Regions from separate parts of the Agromyces sp. CCNWLW203 genome, predicted to be linked through region 2. Evidence: predicted binding sites of a transcription regulator. Region 2 holds the regulator's gene; each other region holds the start of a gene.
What was found. The regulator HrcA, encoded in region 2, represses chaperone genes, less so after heat shock. The targets are predictions, from matches to a motif close to TTNGCACTCGNNNNNNNCGAGTGCNAA.
Positions count from the first base shown of each region.

Region 1: a site for HrcA is predicted at 1,535-1,561, ahead of groL (chaperonin GroEL). Genes of this name have one in related genera too.
Region 3: a site for HrcA is predicted at 1,782-1,808, ahead of groES (co-chaperone GroES). Genes of this name have one in related genera too.

Region 1 covers NZ_JAZHYX010000002.1:297,863-301,135, forward strand. Annotated here, with positions in the region: gene VPH61_RS07030 (cold-shock protein) at 150-353, shown strand; gene VPH61_RS07035 (DUF3048 domain-containing protein) at 432-1,481, shown strand; gene groL (chaperonin GroEL) at 1,607-3,226, shown strand.
Region 2 covers NZ_JAZHYX010000006.1:141,952-145,224, forward strand. Annotated here, with positions in the region: gene dnaJ (molecular chaperone DnaJ) at 1-950, opposite strand, end outside; gene hrcA (heat-inducible transcriptional repressor HrcA) at 1,006-2,028, opposite strand; gene VPH61_RS14515 (DUF4870 domain-containing protein) at 2,225-2,653, shown strand; gene VPH61_RS14520 (DUF4870 domain-containing protein) at 2,791-3,177, shown strand; gene hemW (radical SAM family heme chaperone HemW) at 3,161-3,273, opposite strand, start outside.
Region 3 covers NZ_JAZHYX010000002.1:132,742-136,014, reverse strand. Annotated here, with positions in the region: gene VPH61_RS06360 (ABC transporter substrate-binding protein) at 1-38, opposite strand, end outside; gene rarD (EamA family transporter RarD) at 306-1,262, opposite strand; gene groES (co-chaperone GroES) at 1,394-1,690, opposite strand; gene VPH61_RS06345 (class I SAM-dependent methyltransferase) at 1,873-3,060, shown strand; gene VPH61_RS06340 (DUF4190 domain-containing protein) at 3,071-3,273, opposite strand, start outside.

The sequences.
Region 1 (3,273 bases), on a different contig from region 2:
GTGCCGGAACGTCCAGTCGTGAGTATCTGGATTCGGCCGCTCGACAGCGCGAGCGCACGGTTCCGTCCCTGGCGTCGTGCGCGCGAGTGAGCGGCCCGGCACAGGCCACGGGCGCGTGCTGATCGGACACGGCAACATGGGAGCAACGCATGGCGAACGGAACCGTCAAGTGGTTCAACGCTGAAAAGGGCTACGGATTCATCACCGTCGACGAGGGGGGCCAAGACGTCTTCGTCCACTACTCCGCCATCGACATGTCGGGGTACAAGGTGCTCGAGGAGGGGCAGCAGGTCGTCTTCGAGGTCGGCACGGGCTCGAAGGGGCCGCAGGCCGAGGGCGTCCGCCCGGCCTGACGAGATTCGCGAGAACGCGCCGCCGGCCCGGCGGCGCGTTCTCGCGTCCGGCTGCGAGCCCCGGGCTACGCTGACCGCATGGGAGCGCAGGCCGGGCGTCCTCCGCGGCGACGGGGAGCGGGGCTCGGCGTGCTCGTCGCCTCGGCGCTGCTGCTGGCGGGCTGCCAGTCGGCGACGGAGCCCGATGCCCCGGCGGCCGAGACCGCCGTCCGCCCCTCGTCCGAGTCCGCGGCATCCGCCGTGTCGTTCGCCCCGTTGCGCGGCACCTCCGCCGAGGCTGCCGCGCTCGCACGGCCTTCGCTCGCGGTGAAGGTCGACAACCACGAAGAGGCGCGACCGCAGATCGCGCTGAACCGCACCGACATCGTCTTCGAGGAACTCGTCGAGGGCGGTCTCACCCGCTACGTCGCGGTCTGGCACTCCGATGTGCCCGACGAGGTCGGCCCCGTGCGGTCCATCCGTCCGATGGACCCCGACATCGCCTCGCCCTTCGGGGGCATCATCGCCTACTCGGGCGGCCAGGACCAGTTCGTCGAGATGATGATGGCGACACCGCTCGTGAACATCGTGTTCGACTTCGACGAGACCGGGCTCTTCTCGCGCGCCGACGAACGGCCGGGCCCCCACGACGTCATCCTGCACTCCACCGAGGCCGTCGCCCGCAACGCCGAGCTTGCGCCGCCGCCGGTGCAGTTCGCCTACGGCACCGCCGATCCGCTCGCGGCCCCGGCCCTCGCCGCGGCGCCGACCTCGCGTATCGACCTCGTCTTCTCCGAAGACCGGTTCCCAGCGTGGGAGTGGGATGCCGCGGCATCCGTCTGGCTCAGGTCGCAAGCGGGCTCGCCCGACCTCGAGGCCTCCGGGGAGCGCGTGCGCGCCACGAACGTCGTGACGCTGCGAGTGGGCATCGACTGGAGCTACGGCGAAGTGCCGAAGACCGTCATGGTCGGCTCGGGCGAGGCCTGGGTCTCCGCCGGGGGGCGGACCGCGCACGGCACCTGGGTGAAGGACGCCGCGGGGTCGCCGATCGTGCTCACCGCCGACGACGGGTCGCCGTTGCGCCTGGCTCCCGGCAACACGTGGGTCGAGCTCGTGCCGAACGAGGGTTCTGCGGCCTTCACGCCCTGAGCGGACAGCCTCGGGCTCGCTTGCACTCGTGGCGGTCGAGTGCCAGAATCGATTTAGCACTCACTCGTTTTGAGTGCTAACCCAACGAATCTTTGAAGACGTCCGGGAAAGGACGAGAGAAACACATGGCAAAGATCATTGCTTTCAACGAGGAGGCCCGTCGTGGTCTCGAGCGTGGCCTCAACACGCTCGCCGACGCGGTGAAGGTGACCCTCGGCCCGCGCGGACGCAACGTCGTGCTCGAGAAGAAGTGGGGCGCACCCACGATCACGAACGACGGTGTGTCGATCGCCAAGGAGATCGAGCTCGACGACCCGTACGAGAAGATCGGTGCGGAGCTCGTCAAGGAGGTCGCCAAGAAGACCGACGACGTCGCCGGTGACGGCACCACGACCTCGGTCGTGCTCGCCCAGGCGCTCGTGCGTGAGGGCCTCCGCAACGTCGCAGCAGGCGCCGACCCCATCTCGCTGAAGCGCGGCATCGAGAAGGCCGTGCGCGCCGTCGAGGCCGAGCTCCTCGCCAACGCGAAGGACGTCGAGACGAAGGAAGAGATCGCCGCCACGGCATCGATCTCGGCCGCCGACGAGCAGATCGGTGCGCTCATCGCCGAGGCGATCGACAAGGTCGGCAAGGAGGGCGTCGTCACCGTCGAGGAGTCGAACACCTTCGGCACCGAGCTCGAGCTCACCGAGGGCATGCGCTTCGACAAGGGCTACCTGTCGGCGTACTTCGTCACCGACCCCGAGCGCCAGGAAGCGGTCTTCGAAGACCCCTACATCCTCATCGTCAACGGCAAGGTCTCCAACATCAAGGACCTGCTGCCGATCGTCGACAAGGTCATCCAGACCGGCAAGCAGCTCCTCATCATCGCCGAAGACGTCGACGGCGAAGCCCTCGCGACGCTGATCGTCAACAAGATCCGCGGCATCTTCAAGTCGGTCGCCGTCAAGGCTCCCGGCTTCGGTGACCGCCGCAAGGCCCAGCTGCAGGACATCGCGACCCTCACCGGTGGCCAGGTCATCTCCGAGGAGGTCGGCCTCAAGCTCGAGAACGTCACCCTCGACCTGCTCGGTTCGGCTCGCAAGGTCATCATCACCAAGGACGAGACGACCATCGTCGAGGGTGGCGGCGACGAGGAGGCCATCGCCGGCCGCGTCGCGCAGATCCGCAAGGAGATCGAGAACACCGACTCCGACTACGACCGCGAGAAGCTCCAGGAGCGCCTCGCCAAGCTCGCCGGCGGCGTCGCCGTCATCAAGGCGGGTGCCGCGACCGAGGTCGAGCTCAAGGAGCGCAAGCACCGCATCGAAGACGCAGTGCGCAACGCGAAGGCCGCCGTCGAAGAGGGCATCGTCGCCGGTGGTGGCGTCGCCCTCATCCAGGCCGGCAAGACCGCCTTCGAGAAGCTCGAGCTCACGGGCGACGAGGCGACCGGTGCGAACATCGTTCGCGTCGCGATCGACGCTCCGCTCAAGCAGATCGCCCTCAACGCCGGCCTCGAGCCGGGCGTCGTGGTCGACCGCGTGCGCAACCTCCCGGTCGGCCAGGGCCTCAACGCCGCGACCGGCGAGTACGTCGACATGCTCGCTGCCGGCATCAACGACCCGGTGAAGGTCACCCGCTCCGCGCTGCTGAACGCAGCGTCGATCGCGGGCCTGTTCCTCACCACCGAGGCCGTCGTCGCCGACAAGCCCGAGAAGAACGCGGCTCCGGCCGGCGACCCGACGGGCGGCATGGACTTCTAGTCCGCGCCTCACTCAACGCACACGAAGGGCGTCTCCCTCACGGGAGG
Region 2 (3,273 bases):
ACCTTGAGGTCGCCGCGGCCCGAGCCACGCAGGCGCGAGACGCCTCGGTCTTTCACCGTGAGGATCTCGCCGCTCTGGAGGCCGGCCTTGAGCTCGACCTCGACGTCGCCGTCGAGTGCGGCGACCGTCGCGTGCGTGCCGAGGATCGCATCGGTCATCGAGACCTCGAGCGTGCACAGCAGGTCGTCGCCGTTGCGGCTGAAGACGTCGTGGTTCTTGACCTTGATCTCGAGGTAGAGATCGCCGTTGGGGCCGCCGGCGGGGCCGGCCTCGCCCGAGCCCGGCATCTGCAGGCGCACGCCGGTGTCCACGCCCGCGGGGATGTCTACCGGAACAGTGCGACGCGCGCGCACGCGGCCCTGCCCCTGGCACGTCACGCACGGCGTCGCGATGACGGTGCCGTAGCCCCGGCAGGTGCCGCAGGGACTTGAGGTCATGACGTTGCCGAGGAGCGAGCGCACCGAGCGCTGAATCGAGCCGGTGCCGTGGCAGATGTCGCACGTGACGGGTGAGGTGCCCGGCTGGCAGCACGAGCCGTGGCACGTCTCGCACGTCACCGCGGTGTCGACCTCGATGTCGCGGTGCGTGCCGAAGATGACCTCGTCGAGGCCGACCTCGACGCGCAGCAGCGCATCCTGGCCGCGCTCACGGCGCGAACGCGGCCCGCGGGTCTGCTGTCCCGCCCCGAAGAAGGTCTCGAAGATGTCGCCGAAGCCGCCGAAGTTCTGGCCACCGCCGAAGCCGCCCTGGTCGCCGAGGTCGTACTGCTGACGCTGCTTCGGGTCGGAGAGCACGTCGTAGGCGTGCGTGACCGACTTGAAGCGCTCGGATGCCTCGGCCCCCGGGTTCACGTCGGGGTGGAGTTCACGGGCGAGACGGCGGTACGCCTTCTTGATCTCGTCGGGGGTTGCGTCGTGGGAGACGCCGAGGACCTCGTAGTGGTCGGCCACGGAGGGCTTGTCCTTTCGATTGCCGGATGCCGGTCGCGAGCGACGGACGGCGGGTTCAGTTCTCGCCGAGCGTTCGGGAGAGGTAACGGGCGACGGCGCGAACGGCCGCCATGCTGTGGGAGTAGTCCATGCGGGTGGGTCCGACGATGCCGAGGCGCGAGATGTCGCGGCCCGGGATCGCGAAGGCGCTCGAGACGACCGAGGTCTCACCGAGGCCGAACGAGGCGTTCTCGCGACCGATGCGCACCGTGACGGCGTGCTCGTCGGTCGCCATCTCGCCGAAGAGCTTCAGCAGCACCACTTGCTCTTCGATGGCCTCGATCACGCCGAGGATCGACCCGGCGAAGTCCTGCTCGGTGCGCACGAGGTTCGCCGCGCCGGCGACCACGAGGCGATCCTGCCGCTGGGCTCGCGCCTGCTCGGCGAGGGTGACGGCGAGCGTGTGCAGCACCGCGGCGTGGCGCGGGTCGACGTTGTCGAGCTCGCCCGACAGCGCGTCCGCGGCATCCGCCATCGCTCGGCCGCCCGCGATCTCGTTCAACCGCACACGCAGATCGCCGAGCGTCTGCTCGTCGACCGGCTCCTCGAGCTCGGCGAGGCGCTGCTCGACCTGGCCGGAGTCGGTGATCAGGATGCAGAGCACGCGCTCGGGAGCGAGCGCGATGAGTTCGACATGGCGCACACGCGCACTGCCGAAGCTCGGGTACTGCACGACCGCGAGCTGATTGGTGAGCTGTGCGATGAGTCGAACCGTGCGCGCGAGCAGCTCGTCGAGGTCGCTCGATTCGCCGAGGAAGGTCTCGATCGCCTGCCGCTGGGCCCCGCTCAGCGGGCGCACGTCGGTGAGCTGGTCGACGAAGACGCGGTAACCCTTGTCGGTGGGGATGCGGCCCGACGACGTGTGGGGAGCTGCGATCAGCTCCTCCTCTTCGAGCAGCGCCATGTCGTTGCGGATCGTCGCCGCGGAGACGCCGAAGGCGTGCCGCTCGACGATCGACTTGGAGCCGACGGGTTCACGGGACGCGACGTAGTCCTGCACGATCGCGCGCAGGACGGCGAGGCTGCGTTCGGAGACCATGGCCCTCGCTTCCCTCCATCGCTTAGCACTCGTTCTGAGTGAGTGCTAATCATATCGCGCCATACCGTGACACCGCCGTTGCCAGCCGTGTGGCGCGGCGCTAGCTTATGGGTATCCCCCGCGAGTCACCCCCTTTGCAGCGACCCCCGTCGCGCGAGATGCGGTTCATCTGAGAGCCCCCTGAAAGGCACGCCCCATGACCGATCCCAACGCTTCCAGCCCCGACGCCGACGGCCGCCCGACGCCGCCCGCTCCGCCGCAGGGCGCCCCCGCCGGTGCACCGCAGCCGGTCGCCGCCGAACCCCTCTCGCAGGAGCAGGACGTGCAGTGGGCCTCCTTCGCCCACCTCGGCGGCATCGTCGGATTCCTTCCGTCGCTCATCATCTGGCTCGTCTTCAAAGACCGCGGCTCGTTCACCAACGCCGAGGCGAAGGAAGCACTGAACTTCCAGATCACGATCGTCTTCGCCTACATCATGGGCTCGATCCTCACCGTGATCCTGATCGGCGCCTTCATCGTCTGGGCAGCTTGGATCGTGAGCGTCGTCTTCTCGATCATCGCCTTCCTGAAGGCGAAGGACGGCCAGCACTACCGCTACCCGTTCGCCATCCGCCTCATCAAGTAACCGGCCGCCAGCGAGCGCGCCGGGCGAATTCTTCACCCGGCGCGCCCTGCTGTGCCAGCATGAGAGAGCCTCGACCTTCGCCCATCGGGCGACGAGACCGAAATCTCGCCTCCGCGCGAGCCGACCAAGGAGACATCATGTCCGACGCCACCCCGCCTCCCCCGCCGCCGTCGAACCCCTACCAGCAGGGCGGCTCGCAGCTGAACCCCTCCGACGAGAAGCTCTGGGCGACGCTGATCCACATCGGCGGCATCTTCTTCAGCTTCGTGCCCGCGCTCGTCGGCTACCTGATCCTGAAGGACAAGGGCCCGTTCGTGCGTGCGCACACCGCGACCGCGCTGAACTTCCAGATCACGATGGCGATCGCCTACGTGGTCGGCATCATCACCACGTTCATCGTGATCGGCATCTTCATCCTGATCGCAGTCGCGGTCGTCACGATCGTCTTCAGCATCATCGCCGCGGTGAAGGCCAACCAGGGCCAGCCCTACACCTACCCGCTCTCGATCAAGTTCGTGAGCTGAGCTCCGACGCATCGTCGAGCAGACGCCGCACCACGGCGTCCGCGAGCAGCCGCCCTCTCCTGGTGAGTGTCACCACTCCCGAGAGGGCGGCTTTCG
Region 3 (3,273 bases), on a different contig from region 2:
GCCGAACGCTTGGCCGTGGCCTTCGCGAATACGCTCATGTTGCTCCTTGGGACTGAAGGAAATTGGTACACAATGCAGCGCCATGGTGACGCCGTTGTCTGACAGTATTCCGCGCTCATGGCGGAAACAAGACGGCTGCGGTCACAACCGTGTAACACCGCGCCAATCGTTACCCTGCCGACACCTCGGCCGGGTCCGACGCACGGAATCGGCGCGAAGGCGGGCTTTCGCGCCGAGATCGCGCATCCGGCCTCAGTCGGCCCCCCGCAGGTCCTGGGGGCGCCGGAGGGCGCCCCCGACGGGCCTCACGCCGGCTCGGCGATGACCCTGCGCGAGGCGTGCACGCCGCGGATCAGGTCGACCGTCAGCACCACGAGAGCGAGCCAGACGAGCGCGAAGCCGACCCAGCGCTCGGGCGGCATGGGCTCCTGCAGGATGAACACGCCGACGAGGAACTGGATGAACGGCGCGAAGTACTGGATGAAGCCCATGAAGATGAGCGGCAGTCGGCGGGACGCCGCGGCGAAGAGCAGGAGCGGCACCGCGGTGACCGCGCCGAGCCCGACCATCAGCACCGTGTGCCACACGCTCACCGTGCCGATCGTGAGCCCCGTCGTCATGGCGACGAAGACCAGCTGCACGACGGCGAGCGGCGCGAGCCAGACCGTCTCGAGCGTCAGGCCCGAGACGGCGTCGACCTTCGGACCGACGCGCTTCTTGATGAGGCCGTAGAAGCCGAAGGAGAACGCCAGCACGAGCGCGATCCAGGGCAGCTGGCCGTAGCCGAGGGCGAGCACGATCACGGCGACGATCGAGATGCCGACCGCGGTCCACTGCGTCGGGTTCAGCCGCTCGCGCTGCACGAACACGCCGAGGAAGACCGTGACGATGGGATTGATGAAGTAGCCGAGGGCCGCCTCGACGACCTGGTTCGTCGTCGCCGCGAAGACGTACGTCTGCCAGTTGATGAAGATCAGCACGCCCGCGAGGCCCATCGTGAGCACGATGCGGCGATCTCGGAAGAGCGCGGCGAGCGCACGCCAGGCCCGCGTCACGAGGATGAGCAGCGCGCAGAAGACGAGCGAGAAGAGCACCCGCCATGCGACGATCTCGACCGGACCGGACGGTGCGAGCGCGATGAAGTAGATCGGCAGGAAGCCCCAGAGCCCGTACGCGGCGATCGCGTAGGCGAGCCCCGAGCGGCTCACACCCGCCGAGGGACTCGCGGGATCGGGAACCTGGGTCTCGGAGCGGGATGACACCTGCACAGACTACGCCCGCGCACCGGCGTCGACCGCTCCAGGGCGGCGGATGCCGCGGCATCCGCTGCCCTGGACGCGACGAGGCCCGGACACCCATCGGGTGTCCGGGCCTCGGATCGTTCGTGCCGCGCTTAGCGGACGACGACTGCGAGCACGTCGCGAGCCGACAGGACGAGGAGGTCCTCGCCGCCGAACTTGACCTCGGTGCCGCCGTACTTCGAGTAGATCACCTTGTCGCCGACTGCGACGTCGAGCGGGACGCGGTTGCCGTTGTCATCGATGCGGCCGGGGCCCACTGCCACGACCTCGCCCTCCTGGGGCTTCTCCTTGGCGGTGTCGGGGATGACCAGACCGGATGCGGTGGTCTGCTCGGCCTCGACCTGCTTGATCACGATGCGATCCTCGAGCGGCTTGATGGAAACCGACACGGTTTTCCCTTCTCTCTGTGAAGAAAACTGTCTTGCGAAGACTTCGTTAGCAGCCTCAGAGCGAGAGTGCTAAGGCGAGTCTAGGCGCGATTTGGCACTCGTGCAACGTGAGTGCCAGCGGGCATCGACGGGGCGGCATCCGCCGCGGCCGACCGCCCGGCCTGCGGTGCTAGCGTTGCCGAGTGGAACGCGCCGAACTCGTCGAACTGCTCTCGCCCGAGGGCCTCACGCTGCTCGACGGGCTGCCCGATTGGGACTCGAAGGCCGACATCGTCAAGACCGTCGCAGACCTCCGCAAGCAGGGGCACCCGCCGACCCTCGTCGCCGCCGTGCTCAGCCAGGCGAAGCTCCGCGCGAAGGCCGAGGCCAAGTTCGGCCCGTTCGCCTCGCGCATGCTGTTCACCGAGGCCGGGCTCGAGCAGGCCACTCGCCTGAAGGTCGCGGCTCTGCATGCCGGGCGGTTCTCACGGGCCGGCGTGCGCCACGTCGCCGACCTCGGCTGCGGCATCGGCGGCGACGCCCTCGCGATGGCCGCGATCGACCTCGAGGTCACCGCCGCAGACGCCGACGAGGTCACCGCCGCGATCGCCGCCTACAACCTCACGCCGTTCTCCCACGTGCGGGTGCTGCACGAACAGGCTGAGAACGTCGCGCTCGGCGGCATCGACGGCGCCTGGCTCGACCCGGCCAGGCGCACCACCGCGGGTGGCACGACGACGAGAATCGCGGATGCCTCGGCGTACTCCCCCTCGCTCGACTTCGCCTTCGGGCTCGGCGAGCGCATGCCCGTCGGCGTGAAGCTCGGCCCGGGTACCGACCGCGACGTGATCCCGCCGGACGCGGAGGCGCAGTGGGTCTCCGTCGACGGCGACCTCGTGGAGCTCGGCGTGTGGTTCGGCTCGGTCGCCCGACCGGGCATCCGCCGGGCGGCGCTCGTGATCCGCGGCGACGCCGCACAGGAGCTCACGGCCGACGGCGACAGCGAAGACGCCCCGGTCGGCCCGCTCGGCGAGTACCTCTACGAGCCCGACGGCGCGGTGATCCGCGCTCGGCTGATCGGCGATCTGGCGCGCGCGAACGGCGCCTGGATGCTGAGCTCCGGCATCGCGTACCTCACGTCCGACACGGCGTTCGACTCGCCGTTCGCACGAGGCTTCCGGGTGATCGAGCGCCTGCCCGCCGACGAACGGCAGTTGCGCCAGGCCCTCGCCGCTCGCGGCATCGGCACGCTCGAGATCAAGAAGCGCGGCATCGACGTCGACCCGGCGCAGCTGCGCACGAGGCTGAAGCTGAAGGGCGCGGCATCCGCGACCATCGTGCTGACCCGGGAAGCCGGCCGGCACGTCGCCCTGCTCGTCGAGCGGCTCTGACGCCGGCGGGTCAGGTCGGAAGCGCGCCGAAGACGATCGCGTAGTACCCGATCCACACCGCAGAGAAGACGAGGCCGGCGAGGCCCGTGCCGATGCCGACGAAGGCCAGGGTGCGACCGTGCTCCTCACGGCGCAGCCCGAGCACGCCGAAGACGATGGCCGCGATCGACAGCGGCAGCATCCAGCCGACGAAGAGGGATGCCGCTGCGCCGA